2 regions of the Pseudoalteromonas sp. SWYJ118 genome follow, and region 2 is predicted to be linked to the other one. Evidence: riboswitches for the same ligand, from Rfam matches in the RefSeq annotation. Region 2 holds a riboswitch; the other holds the start of a gene.
What was found. A riboswitch is a leader RNA that binds a small molecule or an ion and turns the genes downstream of it on or off. The one in region 2 is predicted to bind lysine.

Region 1 (7,682 bases), on a different contig from region 2:
GTTATTATTTTGATTATTGTGAATTAAACCATATTTCATGCCAGCTGAGTAATAAAATTGTACCCAGCCTTTGTTAGTGGCGTTAACCGCTCACAATATCAGCGACTTCTTTTGCTTTAGGGCTTTTATGACTGAACACTATTTTAAAAACGCCTTGAGTATTACTTCAACTCAATTGGCAAATTTGTCTTTAGCAAGTAACAGTATTTTATTATTTAATGCTAAAACACTTGATCTTAGTGACTTTAATTTACCCGATTGCTTAAGCCCATTTGAGTTAACCATTATAAACCGTCGCAAAAGCCCTCAAGCTAAGCAAGAGTATTTAGCGACGCGGTTATTGTTAAAACACCTTATTAAAATAACGCAGCCGCAACATGCGCACGTAGCGCTTAATAAAATGAGTACAGAATTTGATGAGGCAAGCTCAAAGCTGCAAATACATGTAAGTGGTGATGTTATAAATACCTGTATTTCGCATTCGCATGGTTTGGTTGGGGTCGCGCTTAATTTTGATAAAAGTGAGTTTGGTTTTGATATTGAAAAAGTAAGCCTAAAGCGCCCGTTTGAAAAGCTCGCTAAACATTTTTATCATCAAGATGAAATTTCACTTATTACCGAGCCTACTAATACCCAAACCCAAGCAGATACTTTTTTTAGAATTTGGACATTAAAAGAGTCGCTTGCTAAAGCCACCAGCCGCCCTATTGCAAAATTACTTAGCCCCAATGTGTTTGACGAATTACATTGTGCAAAGCTGAGTGCTAGCAGCAATCGCGTTACTGTAGTTGATAGTAGTAACAGCAATGTTTGTTTTGATGTGAGTGTGGTGCATAAAAAAAGCATCGACTGGCGATGCTTTTTATTAACTGATTTTGTTAAGTAACTTTACTAGTTAATTTTACTAGGTAACTTTAATAAATCGCTTTCCTGAATAACCGCTTCTTAATAGTAAAATTACTTACGCAGCAAAATCATTTTCTAATAAACGGCTATGAATAGACTGCACTACGTTATCTGACTCAGTTTGCTCTACTAAAAAGCACAAGTTGTGCTTACTTGCACCGTGACAAATTAGTCGAATGTTAAAGTCTTTTAATACACTCATTAAGTTCATTTCGTGTTGGCGTAATTGAATCTCAGAGCCAATAAGTGCCACCAATGTTAGGTTGTTTTCTACCGACACATGGCAAAACTCTGCAAGCTTATCTAGGCATTCTTGATCAAGCTCTGGGCGCGAGGCGTTTTGCGCGTTATCAAGCGTTATAGCTACGCTGATTTCTGATGTGGTTACCAAATCGACCGATATATTGTATTCACTTAATAGTGTAAATACGCGTGCTAAAAAGCCGCTTGCTAGGAGCATTTCTGGGCTTTTAAGCGTAAGCAATATTTGGTTTTTACGTTGCGTTACTGCGCGTATACCTGGTTGCTGCGATTTTTCGCGCTCAATCCATGTACCACCACGTTCTGGCTCTCGGCTAGAACCTACAAATACATTAATGTGGCTACGGCTCGCTGGTAATATAGTTGCTGGGTGCAATACTTTTGCGCCGAAGGTCGCCATTTCGGCGGCTTCGTCAAAACTTAAACGTGCAATGGGCGTCGCTTTTGCGCACAAACGCGGGTCGGTGCTAAAAATGCCCACTACGTCGGTCCAAATATGCACACTTTTAGCGTTAATTGCTTCAGCTAGTAATGCAGCGCTATAGTCAGAACCACCACGTCCAAGCGTTGTGGTTTGACCGTATTCGTCACTACCAATAAATCCCTGCGTCACAATTACTTGAGTGTCTAATAACGGGATTAAATGCTCTTTAGCAGCTTGCGCTGTGGCTGCAACATTAGGCGTTGCTTTACCAAATTGGCTATCGGTTTTAAGCACTTTACGCACATCAAAGCGATCGGCGTTTAAACCTTGTAAACGCAGCACCTGAGCAAACAAATACGACGATAAACGCTCACCAAAGCTCAATAGCTCATCGTGTTGCTGATCGGTTGTTAGTGACTCTTGAGCCAATATTTGAAATGCTTTTAGGGTTTCGTTAAAGCCAACCGCTAAATCGGCATCTAGCGATAACTTATCTAAAATAGTTTGTTGAATAGCAAGCACGCCGTTTATGTGTTCTTGGCGCTCACTTGAGGTAATACTTGGTTTGCACAGTGCAACTAAGTGGTTAGTTACGCCGGCACTGGCGCTCACGGCAACAATACGTACGCTTTTATCTGCAACAATAATTTCGCTACAGCGACTCATCGCTTCAAAGTTTGCAACACTTGTTCCGCCAAACTTGGCAACGATGTAATCTGATTTTGCGCTTAACTCTGTTTGAGGCACTGTTTGTGGCGCTGATTGGGTAGTCATTTAGTCTCCTTTCGCGGTATCCAAACCGCAATAAAACAAGAAGAACTTGGCAAAGGAATGCTTGAAGATAAGTCCACTGCCAGAAGCTCTCCACCTATATTGGTGACAGTTTTGAGGATTCAGCCCCATAAACCGAAAAACAATGACGACGTACCATTATTTTCCTCGGCGAGTACTTCCCTCCTTAATGATCATCGGCTTTCGTCGCCTAACATTAAGTACCTAAGTATCGCACCTCTTCTGAATGCTTTATTAACCAGTGGCTAATAAAACAAAACCCCACTAAGTAGCGGGGCTTTGAAAGTTATCGTTTAGACGTCTAGCTGTCAAGCATTTAATAATTTATGCATCAAATAAAACTGCCCATGTAATACGAGCCTGCATAACCTACGGTGTAGCAAATTAATAAATGCAGCGATAAACGCAAGTAGCTCATAAAGGTAAGCGCTTTAACTTTGCTCATGGCAATAATGCCCGCAGCCGACCCAATGATCAGCATTGAACCGCCCACGCCCGTTGCATACGTAAACGACAACCAGTGTTGTTGGCTCATTACTATATCGGCTTTTAATAAAGCAGCAGTAAGCGGTACGTTATCGACCCCTGCTGATAATATGCCCATTAAGTAGTTTGCGTACTCGGGTGCCATTACCGTATATAGGTCGGTAAATTTACTCAACATACCAATTTCTTTAAGTGCGCCTACAAGTAAAAGCACACCTACAAAAAACAATAATGTGTCGTATTCTATATCGCGAACAAAATCGATTATGTCTTTGTTGATGTCTTTTTTGCGCATTAAAAATTGCGCCACTAAAAACATCACTGATAAGCCAAACAAAAAGGTGAGTAAAGGCGGTACGCTGTAAACTACACTCAGCATAAGTGTGCTCACTACGGTAGATAAAAATATAACAGCAATGGTAATGTCGGTTTTTTCGATGCGGGTTTTACCTGCACCAGCAAACTCAACACGCCCTTTCATACCGATAGACAGTAACCCGGCTAGCAGCATAACGCTTGCAAGTGCTGGCGCTATAAGTAGTAATAAATGACCTATGGTTACTTTGCCATCTAAAAATATCATCAGTGTGGTTACGTCACCTGTAATTAGCGATACTCCACCTGAGTTAACCCCAAACACAATAAGCGTGGCGTATTTAATGAGCTTTTTAGGTTCAAGTTTTAACGACATAACAACCGCGAGCGATATAAGCGTAGCTGTTACGTTGTCTGAAATCGACGAAAACAAAAATGCAAAACCACCCACCAAAAACATGAGCTTTTTTTCGCTAATACTTTTTGGCATAACACGGTGCACAATATTTTCTATAAACCCCTTTGAATTTAAATACGCGACAAAGGTCATTGCAGCCATTAAAAATAGCCATAACGAGGCAATCTCTAAAATATTTTCGTTTAAAAGGTGTTGAATCGTATCGGGGCTTTGCCCGTGAAGTGGGTATATAAAAAGAAGAATCCAGCAAAGCGTACCAAAAAACAGCGTGGTTTTAGCTTTATTAACATGGATTATATCTTCTATAACGATCAGTAAAAATGCAATCGCTATCAGGGTTAGAATAATCGAGGAAACCATGGTAGTTAAACAACCTTTGATATAGTTTTAAAGAACACACAAATAACATTCCATTTCATGTGCCTATTTTCGGCGCGAATTTTAGCACTGCCTCTATGCAAAAACTATTATTAAATGGTCTTAAAAACGAATACTATATACAGACAAGGTTAATTAAAAATACGTAATAATGAGTCTTCTAAAAGAACTCAATAATAAAATACTAGGATGTTGTAACCTCTTATGATCCCAGCTAAAAAGCTACTAAACACCATAACTGAACATTGGGGTGTACTAGAGCTATTATTTAAACGTTTTAAAATGGCTGACTTTAGCCTGAAAGACGTACAAAACGCCATTAAACAAAAACAGCCTACTTGGTCAAACGAGCGTATTTATAAAGAAACAAATCGTTTGTTAAACCAAGATATTTTAATTCCGCTGGCTAAATCCTCTCAGCTTGAGATAAATCGTGCCATTGCCGATTTTGCTACTTTTTTACTGCAAGAAGAACATTTAGGTTTAGCGCAAGAAATTAGCGTATTAGTCGACGACCTCGCACGTTTAGGTAATCGCCTAGATAACGCTGGCGAAATAGAAGACTTTGACGATTTGCGCCGCTTTAGCCGTATTATGGATGATCGGGTGCGTAAAATAATGAAGCTCTACGCGCACAACGAAAACGCCATTTTAAATCTTGTTGAGCAAGCTAAATCTAATAATGCAGTGCAATCGCTGCAAAAGCGTTATAAAGCGGTAATAGAAGCCTTTGACGAATACATAGAGCCCATGCTTGAAATGGTTGATATTCGCGGCGAATTTCATGCGTGCTTTACCCTCATTGAAGAACAAATAAGTAAGCAAATTATTCATATTGAGCGATCGGGTAAAGCCTACAACGACAAACGAATGCTGGAGCAATTACGTACCCGTATATTAGAAATGCATTTAGTGGGCAGAGAAAGCTTACGTAAAAGTGCCGATATGCTTATGCCGCTGCGCGAAGAGCTTCGCCGTAATAACTTAATAACTCGCCAAGCAGCCAAAGTACTTGGGCTTGTGCGTAAAAATGGCGTAGACAACATGCTAAGTGCTGTGCAGCCACATTTTGTAAGCGACGCGCAGCGATACTCGCTTGGTCAGCAACGCCATATTGTGGCTTACATGGCAAGCTTGGTTGAATTTGAACACGAAGAATACCAATTGCCAGATCAACAAGACGTGCCTGCATTTGTTACACCTAATATTCCTGACTACAACGATGTTAAAACCAGCTTTGCTAAGAGCTTTAATAAAAAACGTAAAAAGCCGCAACCCTTGTTGCAATTTTTAGATGAAAGCTACCCAGATCTCGATGCCGACGAAATGCTATTTTTGTATCAAAAATTAGTCAGCGACAGCGATATTAAAATAATTCAAAGCGATGAAAAAGCCCGCGTAAAAATTGCCGGTCAACACTTTTCTTTATATCCATTTAATTCAGAGCCTCAGCCAGATCCAAAGGCAGGTAAATAAACTATGACACACATAAACTTAGACGAGCTAACCCATCTACAAGCCATTAATAAAAAATTAGTAGCGGGTTATCACATTTGTGAGCAAGACAACGTAATGTGGCAAGAGCTTGACCAACACATAGAAGACTACACCGCCCTATTTACCGCTTTAGGTAACGATTTAAAACGCGACAGCCGTGGCTTTTATTATTTTGGTAGCGACGAAAGCACACCCAATATGGGCAAAATATCTCGCGCTATCGCGCTCACTATTTACATTTTAATTGAACACTACGCCAATACGGGTAAAGACCCAATGCGCGCATTGTTTGACGACGTAAACGATTTAGAGCTTATGCAAACGCTGGTGCAAATTAACAAACATTTGTTTGATCAGCTTGAGATATTTTCAGGATCTGATTTGCGCAAAGACGTTTATCTGCGCATGGTGCGCTTAGGTTTAGCCCGCGAAGTAGAAGGCGGCTTTATGCTACAAGCGCCAATTCACCGCTACATAGATGCACTCATGGAAGTAAACGAAGAAACCTACATTACAGAGGACGAGGAATGAAAAATCTATACGGACTAAGTAAACTCGCCCTACTTAACACCGCAGGCTATGCAAAATGTGTGATCCCGCTTGATAAAAGCAGCTCTATTTGCGCGCCCAATAACACAGGTAAAAGCTCGGTTATTAACGCCCTGCAGTTTCCGCTTATTAACGATTTACGCTTAACAGAATGGGACGGACACGATTTAGATGAAACCCGAAAGTTTTATTTTTCATCCGATCAGTCGTACATTTTACTAGAAGCTAACTTGCCTCATGGCTCGGTAGTAATAGGCGTTGCGGGACTTGGTAAAATTGCCGGTTACGCGCATCAGTACTTTTGTTATCAAGGAAAGCTTGATTTAGAGCAGTACACGCAAGGTAAAACTATTATTAAATTTACCAAGCTGTTCAACCATTTAAAATCGCTTAATTACAATCCTATTGAGCTTAAAGCACAAGAGCTCAACGCGCTATTGACTGGCGGCGCAACGCCTTTTGACGGCGACATAAACCTAAAAATGATCCCGCTTAATAATGTGCAAGACTCTTCTATTTATAAAGAAATATTTAGACGTATTCTTAACTTACACAAATTAGGCGCAAGCGACGTAAAACGCTTTATGCTACGCGTGTTTGAACGCCATATGTCGAACTCTAAGGTCGACTTTTATGAAGTATGGCGCCGCTCGTTTGATAAAGTAAATCGCTCAAAACGCGAACTAAAAGCCCTTGAGTCAATGCAAGAGCCAATAGCCGCGCTTGAATCAATGCTTGAAAACCAAACCGTGCTTAAAGGTAAATTAGCGGCGTATGCACCTAAAATTGACCAAGCACTGATTGATTTTAATACTTATCAAGAGTCGCAACTTAATGAGCTGGGTATAGCGCTTGAAGATATAGAGCACGAAAAACACGAGTTTGAGCAAAAGCAAAGCCTATACGTACAGCAATCGCGCGACATAGAGCGCAGACAAACACAAATTGAGCAGTGGTTTTTAGATTACGATGCGCTTAAAAGCGAATTTGAACTGGTAAATAAAGCCACCCTTAAAACCAGCCTGACTCAGTTAAAGCAAGATTACGAGTCGCTTTCGCACTCTATAACCAGCGCACAAGGGCAAAGCCTACACACGCTTGACTACCGCATTAGCGAAACACAAAAACAAATTAAGAGCTTAAAGCTGCAACTTAAAAACCTTGAGTTTAATTTGTTTACCCGTATGCGCGAAGATCTCTCGTTAAAAGAAGTAGAAGAAATATCGCGGATTTTAAACCCTGATATTCTCTCATTTGCGACCACCACTAATGGCGATATAACCATTGATGACGAAGATGCGTTTGGTGAATTTTTATCGCTACTTAGCGAAAACGTTAAAGGCGGTGTACTAACTCTGCCAGGTGCGAGCATTAAGCTTAAAAAGCTCTCGCCTGTGCAAATGCAAAGCGGCGAAAACAAAGAGCAATTAACCGCTCAGCTCAGTGCACTTGAGCATTCACTTAAAGAATTTAAACAACAACGCGATGTTGCAGCAAACGTTGCCGACAAGCAAAAAGAAAAAGACGCGCTATACGATGAACTAATGAGCGCTGAGAGCGCCCTAAAACGCTTAGAACAGTTTGATATAATGCAGCAGTCGGTTGAAGCGCAAGCCATGCTAAAAGAGCAGTTATTAGCTGAGCGCGAACAAGTTG
Region 2 (7,682 bases):
ATCTAAAATGAATTCTTCTTCACCTGCAGGTGGAGTTTTGATTAATTCAATAAGATCAGCAGTTTGCTGAGCATCTAATGGCGCTGGTACGATACCTAACGCGGCACGTTCTTCTACGTGTTTACGATATTCTTGTAGCACAATATTGCCCTCTTGGTGACGTGAAAGTATCCGGTAGCGCTTCAAGCGCAAATAAGTTACCCAATACTTATAGTATTCTAACGCGTAATTATAAAGCTTTTATGGATAGATGAAAATCCATCCAGTTACGCAACTGATTATACCGATTATAAATACTATGAATAGTGGTTGTAGTAAAAACTATTTTCATGAATACTTGTTAAGTAAGAATCATTACCATTAACCAATATTAATTTATTACAGGCATAAAAAAACCCAGCACTTGGCTGGGTTTTTATTACAAACTATTTAATTAACGTAAAACTTTAACGTTTTTGATAGTTTTGATATGCGCTTCTACACGACGGTTCTCTGCGTTTGCAGCTTTAGTGTTTGCATCATTTTTAAGACGCTCTTCACCTAAACCAACTGTAGTAATACGGTCTTTAGCAATGCCATCAGAAACTAATTGCTTAGCTACTGCATCAGCACGTTTTTTAGATAACCATTTGTTGTAAGTTGCTTTACCTACAGAAGAAGTGTGACCTTCTAAAAGTACTGTTGTATCTGGGTACTCTTTTAAGAATGCAGATACTTTTTCAATATCGTTTAAGTACTGAGTAGATACTGCTGAAGCATTGTTAGGGAAAGTCACTAATAAGCTTACAGTTACTTCTTTATCTTCATATAAAGTACAACCAGTGCCATCAACTGCATCAGTCATAGGCGTGTTAGCACACTTATCATCTGCATCAGGAATGTTGTCGTTGTCGCTATCTGTAGGAGCTACAGCTACTTCAATTACCTTAGGCTCTGGAGCTGGTTTAACTGGCTCTACAGGAGCTGAATTTTGGCCAAATAAGTAGTTAATACCAATTTTAGCGCCTACATCTGTGTAACCACGGTCAAGACCTTGGTATACAGCTGTTTCAGCATTTACAAATAAGCCATCTGTAATGAAATGTTGGTAACCAACACCTGCATTTAAGAATGTGTTGTCATCTACTACGTCCATTTCTTTAATACCGAAAAGACCGTAGAAAGGACCACCATTTAAATGGTAAAGAGCATCAATACCGTAACGCTCGCCATCAATACTGTTGCGGTTGCCAGCAACTTTATCAAAAGCATTAAAATCCATATCTGCATATTCAAGACGTGCGCTCCAGTAATCACTGAAACGGTAACCGGCTTCAACACCCCAGCCAGTTGATTCATTTACGTCAAGACCAGCTTGAGCACGCATGTTTTTCCAAGATGCGTCATAGTAGTCGCCAAATGCGCCAATGTAGAAACCTTCTTCTTTATCAGCAGCGAATGTAGATGCGCTAGTTGCAGCCAACGCGATTGCAATTGTAAGTGATTTTAATTTCATTGTTTTCTTCCCATTTGAACAATTTTAAATTGTAGCTAATCGATACTAGCTCAATCAGTTTTATATAGACTAACTGAGCCTTTGTTAATCAATACTTAACGAAAAATAAAGTTTATAACTTTTTTCTATGCCCAGTCACAACACACATCCACTTACTATAGGCGAAATTAAAACTTTATTGAAAAATAAATATAGTAGTTTTTTGTAAATTAGTACTTAGCAAGGAATGTAAGAGCAATTAAATTAAATGCACTTATAAATGTAAATGCAAAGAAACATTGCTTGGCTTTAATTCGGCGCATAATACCACCAGAATTAACATTCCCCTAGATATATGCGCATGTTTGATTAAAAAATGACTCTTTTTAATCATGTGGTTATATTTAAAGTTAAGAGTTAAGTACCACAAAAAGTCTGGTAATCATTATCATTTATCGGTGCAGCCTGAAACTCTGATAGCTTTTCATCATCAGAATACGGATTTCCCACTATTTTCATAAAGCGCTCTAGTAACTCACTAGACCCTGCAGCATTATACTCTGCAATTATTTTTTCGATCATATGGTTACGAGGAATTACACGAGGATTTGCCGCTCTCATTACTTCATAACTATTATTGTCAGTTAAGTTTACCCACTTAGCTCTCCATTTGATTAGCGACTCTGGTACTACTGTTTCTCCCTTTAAGGATTCAGTAAGTGCATCAAAGGTATTGGTGTAGTCGAGCTGGTTATCTTTTAATAGCGTTAATAACTCTGCAATTAACTCACTTCCGCTTGCATTTTTTGCACTCAAGCCCAGTTTTTTCTCCCACATAGCCGTAAACTCAGTATTAAACTGCTCAGCAAAACTATTAATAAATGGCGTCATTAACGAAACAGCTTGCTCGTCATCATCACTAATAAGCGGTATTAAGCTCTCAGCTAAGCGTGCGCAGTTCCAGTTAGCTATATTAGGTTGATTACCAAAGGCATAACGACCTTGTTTATCGATAGAGCTAAACACGGTGTCAAAATCAAAATTATTCATCATGGCGCAGGGGCCGTAATCAATGGTTTCTCCACTTACTAGCGTATTATCGGTATTCATTACTCCATGAATAAAACCAACACGCATCCAACTAACCACTAATTCAACTTGGCTTTTAATTACAGCGCCTAAAAAGACTAAATAACGTTGTGGCCCTATATCTGTTATTTCTGGATAATGACGCTCTATAGCTAAATCAGCTAAATTTTTAAGCCCTTCAACATCGCCTTGCGTCGCTAAATATTGAAATGAACCAACACGAATGTGGCTACTTGCTAAACGAGTCACTATTGCACCTGCTTGTGGCGGATTACGATAAACCGTTTCACCACTGCCAACGACGGCTAAACATCGGGTGGTTTTAACACCCAGTGCATGCATTGCTTCGCTCATTACGTATTCACGAATAGCAGGACCAAGTGCACAGCGCCCATCTCCCCCTCTTGAGTAAGGAGTAGCACCAGAGCCCTTTAATTGAATATCCCACAGCTCGTTTTTATCATCATTAATAGCGCCCAATAAATGTGCTCGCCCATCGCCTAAACGCGGCGAAAAATGCCCAAATTGGTGCCCAGAGTAACCAAGTGCTACTGCAGGAATCGCCTGTTTTTCGTTACCGCTAAAAGTGCTAGCACGCAAATCAGCTGCAACGTTAATATTAAACTCTTTTGCTAAGCTCTCGTTCCACAGCAATAACTGAGGAGAGGCAACACTTGCAGGAAAATCTTCTATCGCAAAGTTTTCCGTAATGTCTGTGTATCTTGGCACTAATTTCATGGTAATTCCTATTATTGCTGACTTATACCAACACGGTTGTCACCAACGCCATAAGCAACAATTAAACTTAACTCTTGCATACTTAAGCCGCTTTGCTTTTGCATTTCATTAAAAAAAGCTTGGGCAGCACTCAGTGATTTTTTAGTTTGTAAGCCGCCGTCTATAATTTTATGAGCACGTAAGTAATTCTCTACATCGCGTGATAGTAAAAAGGTATCTTTACCAAGTGCTCGTAGCGCATAAGGTCCTGTATTTCCGCCTAAACGCGAACCATGTTTTTTTAAATACGCCCATAAACCAATAATATCGTCTGCTGGCCAATTAGCGACAAACTGGCTAAAACTGCCATGTTCCCCTGCTATTTCGTGGATCATGTAAGCATTTTCGGTAATTGTTTTTACTTTTTTATAGTTACGAACGATTCGCTCATCCGTTGCTTTTTGTTCCAGCATATCAGGTGGCATCATTAATAACTTATCAACGCTAAAATTCCAAAAAACGGCTCTAAAGCCTGGCCACTTATTATTAATGACTGACCAATAAAAGCCGCTTTGAAATACTTTTCGAGTAAATTCCTCAAGCCAATCGTCGTCACTTAACGTGCTTAGTTGTTTTTTAGATAGCGGTTTTGCAAGTAATAACTTAAGCATTTTTTCGGAGCCTTTTCGCTCTACCGCTCGCTTATAAATATCGCTAAATTTTTCCATACTAATTAAATACCTCACTACTTATATTGCTAGTGTACGAGAAAAGCACCCAATACGTAACCACTCCCATTATGGATGAATGAATATGCATTTAGTCGCTTGACACCTAGACGGCTAAAATGCTTTAATCGCCGTAATTACCCTATTTAAATTGCACAGGTTTGTAAGTTTTTACTCTACAAACAGGTGTAAAGGGCTAGAAGAGGTGCGTTATTCAGGTAGCGTATGTTAGGAGCGCAAACTCCAGTGAGCATACGTGAGGGGAATTAACGCCGAGAAGTAACCACTTTTGCGAGGTGTTTATTTCGGGCGACTAGGTTGAACCCTAGCGACTGTCACCAATAGCTGCTTATAAAAGCAGCTTATTAGTTTGGTGGAGAGCTTCTGATCTTAAATATTAAGGCCGTGCGCCCTATTATTTTAAGCCCATTCGCTCTTCGAATTATTAGTTCGAACGACGTTAATGCGGCTCCTTCCATAAAGCTTTTTAACTCTTCGAATAATACCAATTGCATTAAATTAGTTATCGCTAAAATGATCACGTTTTTAATAAAGTTGGTACAAATTATAAGTTCGTGAGAGATGATCAACAACTTCAATTTAAACGACTACTCATTGTGGACCGCGCTCGTAACGCCATTTGATCAACACGGCGATGTTGACTACAACACGTTAACTAAACTGGTTAGCGATCAAGAAGCGGCACATAACGGTATTTTACTACTTGGCAGTACGGGCGAAGGTTTAGCACTCACGCTAAAAGAGCAACAAGCCATTGTTGAACACGTATGCCAACTAAAACCAGCAGTACCACTCATGGTTGCTGTGGGCGGTAGTAACTTAAAGCAACAAATTGAGTGGGTTAACTACTGTAATACACTCCCAATTCATAGCTTTTTACTTGGCTCACCGCTTTATGCAAAGCCTGGCGCTATAGGTCAAACTCATTGGTTTGAAAGCCTACTTAATGCAAGTGTTCACCCGTGTATGCTTTATAACGTACCGGGTCGAAGTGCTGTTAGCATTCCAACGGCAACAATTCAAAACTTACAAAATAATAAAAATTTATGGGCACTAAAAGAAGCGAGCGGCAGCATTGCTCAGTTTGAAGCTTATCGCCAAGCAGCGCCTAATTTAGCTATTTTTAGTGGCGACGATGCGCTAATGCCATATTTTGCCCAAGCCGGTGCAAAAGGTTTAGTGTCGGTAGCTGCAAATGCATGGCCCGCACAAACTCACGAGTTTGTTAAACGCAGCTTAAGTGGTCAACACCCTAATTTATTTGCCCAGTGGTCAAGCGCTATTAATAGCCTATTTGCTGTTGCAAACCCTATTCCCGTAAAGGTATTGATGCATTTGCAAGGTCGCTTAAGCAGCCCGCAACTTCGTCCACCTTTAACACACCTTGAGTTAACTCAAACCGATTGCATCACAACTGCAAACAACACCATTTTATCTTGGCATTAAATACAGGTTTTTATAATGAGCTGGTTAGAACTATTAAATAATTTAGAATCGGGCGCAGTACGCGCAGCATCACAAAACGAAAGCGGCCAATGGCAAGCTAACGTAGAAGTAAAACAAGGCATTTTGGATGCCTTCAAAAATGGCACTAATACTGAGTTTGCAGGTGGTTTTGTTGATAAACATAACTTAGCTCCGCAAGAATTTAGTACTGACGATGGCGTACGTATGGTGCCGGGTGGCTCTAGTGTTCGCCGTGGTGCTTATGTTGCTAAAGGCACGATTATTATGCCACCAGCGTATGTAAACATTGGTGCATACATCGACGAAGGCACAATGGTAGATAGCCACGCATTAGTTGGCTCGTGTGCACAAGTAGGTAAAAACGTACATTTAAGTGCTGCAGTGCAGCTTGGTGGTGTACTTGAGCCAATTGGTGCAAGCCCAGTAGTTGTAGAAGACGACGCCTTTATTGGCGCTGGCTGTATTATTGTTGAAGGCGTAGTCATTAAAAAAGGCGCAGTACTTGCCCCTGGCGTGCGTTTATCAGCGACTATTCCGGTGTATGACTGCGTAAACGAGCGACAACTAGATAAAGGCGAGCCTATTCCTGAATATGCCATTGTAATACCAGGCTCTCGCCCTGCGTCAAACGAATGGGCGCGCGAGCAAGGCCTAAGCATGTCGTGTGCGTTAATTGTTAAATACCGCGACGAGAAAAGCGATGCATCATTATTACTTGAAGAGGTTTTACGATAATGAGCTTTTTGAGCACGCCTATCAAAACTGCTGTAAATACAATTACACAACAGCTTGATACACCTTTTTTTGTTTACGACCTAGATCAACTAAACGCGCATCTTGCACGTTTAGTTGCGCAAACCGATGTAAAACTGTGGTACGCGGTAAAAGCAAATCCACTGTCTAAAATTATTCAAAGCTTAGACAACGCTGGTTTTAATTTTGACGTAGCAAGTAAAGGTGAGCTTGAGCAAGTGCTAGCACAAGGTATTAGCTCACAGCGCGTGCTCAACACAGGGCCTGCAAAAAGCCCTAAACAAATTAAACACTTTATTGAGCGCGGAGTACGTATATTCGTAGCCGAAAGCCTCAATCAAGTACGTTGGTTAAACCAACAAGCGCAACTACAAAATACGCAGTTACAAGTATTACTCCGAGTGCAATTACGCTGGCCTGAAGGTGAAAAAAATCCACTGGGCGGCGACAGCCTTACGCCGTTTGGTTTGGGTTGTGATGAGTGGCAAGCACTCAATGTAACCGACTACCCTGCACTTAAGTTTGACGGCTTACATATTTTTCAGTGGGGCAACATGCTTAGCACGCAAAAACTAAGCGACTTGTGGTCACAAATGATTGCACCTCTTAGCCAACTTGCCAGCGATTTAAATATTAGCCTTAAAATTCTCGATTTAGGTGGCGGCTTAGGTATTCCTTATACACAAAGCGAAACAACACTTGATTGGGATGACTTAATAGCTGCACTCGCTAAAATTAAAAATGATGCGGGCGTAGAAGAGCTATGGATGGAACTGGGCCGCTATGCCGTTGGCGAATGTGGTCATTACGCAAACCCAGTAATAGAACGCAAACAAAACTATAATCAACAGCAAGTCATTTTAAGCGGCGGTATAAACCACTTATTACGCCCTGCTGTTACCAGCCAAGATTTTCCTGCTGCGTTACTGCGTGAATCCAGTGCTAAAACTCAAGCGGTCACTTTATACGGCCCACTTTGTACAGCGCTTGATTGCTTGGGTGAACATAACTTACCAAGCGATTTAAATGAGCACGACTGGCTAGTATTTAGCCAATGCGGTGCTTACGGCTTTACCGAAAGTATGCCGTATTTTTTATGCCATGAGCTCGCCGGCGAGTACACATTGCAAAACGGTGAACTTACCTGTGTTCGCCAAGCCGAAAATGCCAGCCACTACTTAAGGTAATAAGCATGAGTAATACAACACACATCAGCCAAGAGAACATTGTAGTAGGGGAAGTTGCAAACGGCTTACCGCTTACAATTCCTGTTTATCGTTTAAAAGGCGATGGCACAGGGCCTAGTGTTTATGTTCAGGCCAATATGCATGGCGCTGAAGTACAAGGCAACGCTGTTATTTTTCAGCTACTTGAGCAATTAAAACATCTTAACCTTAGTGGCGATATTACCCTTGTACCTTATGCAAATCCGA

Region 1: linked by a shared signal. The riboswitch ahead of lysC (lysine-sensitive aspartokinase 3) and the one ahead of dapA (4-hydroxy-tetrahydrodipicolinate synthase) in region 2 are both predicted to bind lysine.

The regions. Positions count from the first base shown of each region.
Region 1 covers NZ_JADYXC010000002.1:227,252-234,933, forward strand. The annotation lists gene I6F48_RS03750 (4'-phosphopantetheinyl transferase family protein) at 128-886, shown strand; gene lysC (lysine-sensitive aspartokinase 3) at 962-2,365, opposite strand; lysine riboswitch at 2,441-2,613, opposite strand; gene nhaD (sodium:proton antiporter NhaD) at 2,715-3,962, opposite strand; gene I6F48_RS03765 (hypothetical protein) at 4,185-5,456, shown strand; gene I6F48_RS03770 (condensin complex protein MksE) at 5,460-6,008, shown strand; gene I6F48_RS03775 (ATPase) at 6,005-7,682, shown strand, end outside.
Region 2 covers NZ_JADYXC010000009.1:111,546-119,227, forward strand. The annotation lists gene acnB (bifunctional aconitate hydratase 2/2-methylisocitrate dehydratase) at 1-141, opposite strand, end outside; gene I6F48_RS10815 (OmpA family protein) at 434-1,495, opposite strand; gene I6F48_RS10820 (protein adenylyltransferase SelO) at 1,892-3,301, opposite strand; gene I6F48_RS10825 (DNA-3-methyladenine glycosylase I) at 3,313-4,008, opposite strand; lysine riboswitch at 4,201-4,400, shown strand; gene dapA (4-hydroxy-tetrahydrodipicolinate synthase) at 4,591-5,475, shown strand; gene I6F48_RS10835 (2,3,4,5-tetrahydropyridine-2,6-dicarboxylate N-succinyltransferase) at 5,491-6,231, shown strand; gene I6F48_RS10840 (PLP-dependent decarboxylase) at 6,231-7,436, shown strand; gene I6F48_RS10845 (succinylglutamate desuccinylase/aspartoacylase family protein) at 7,442-7,682, shown strand, end outside.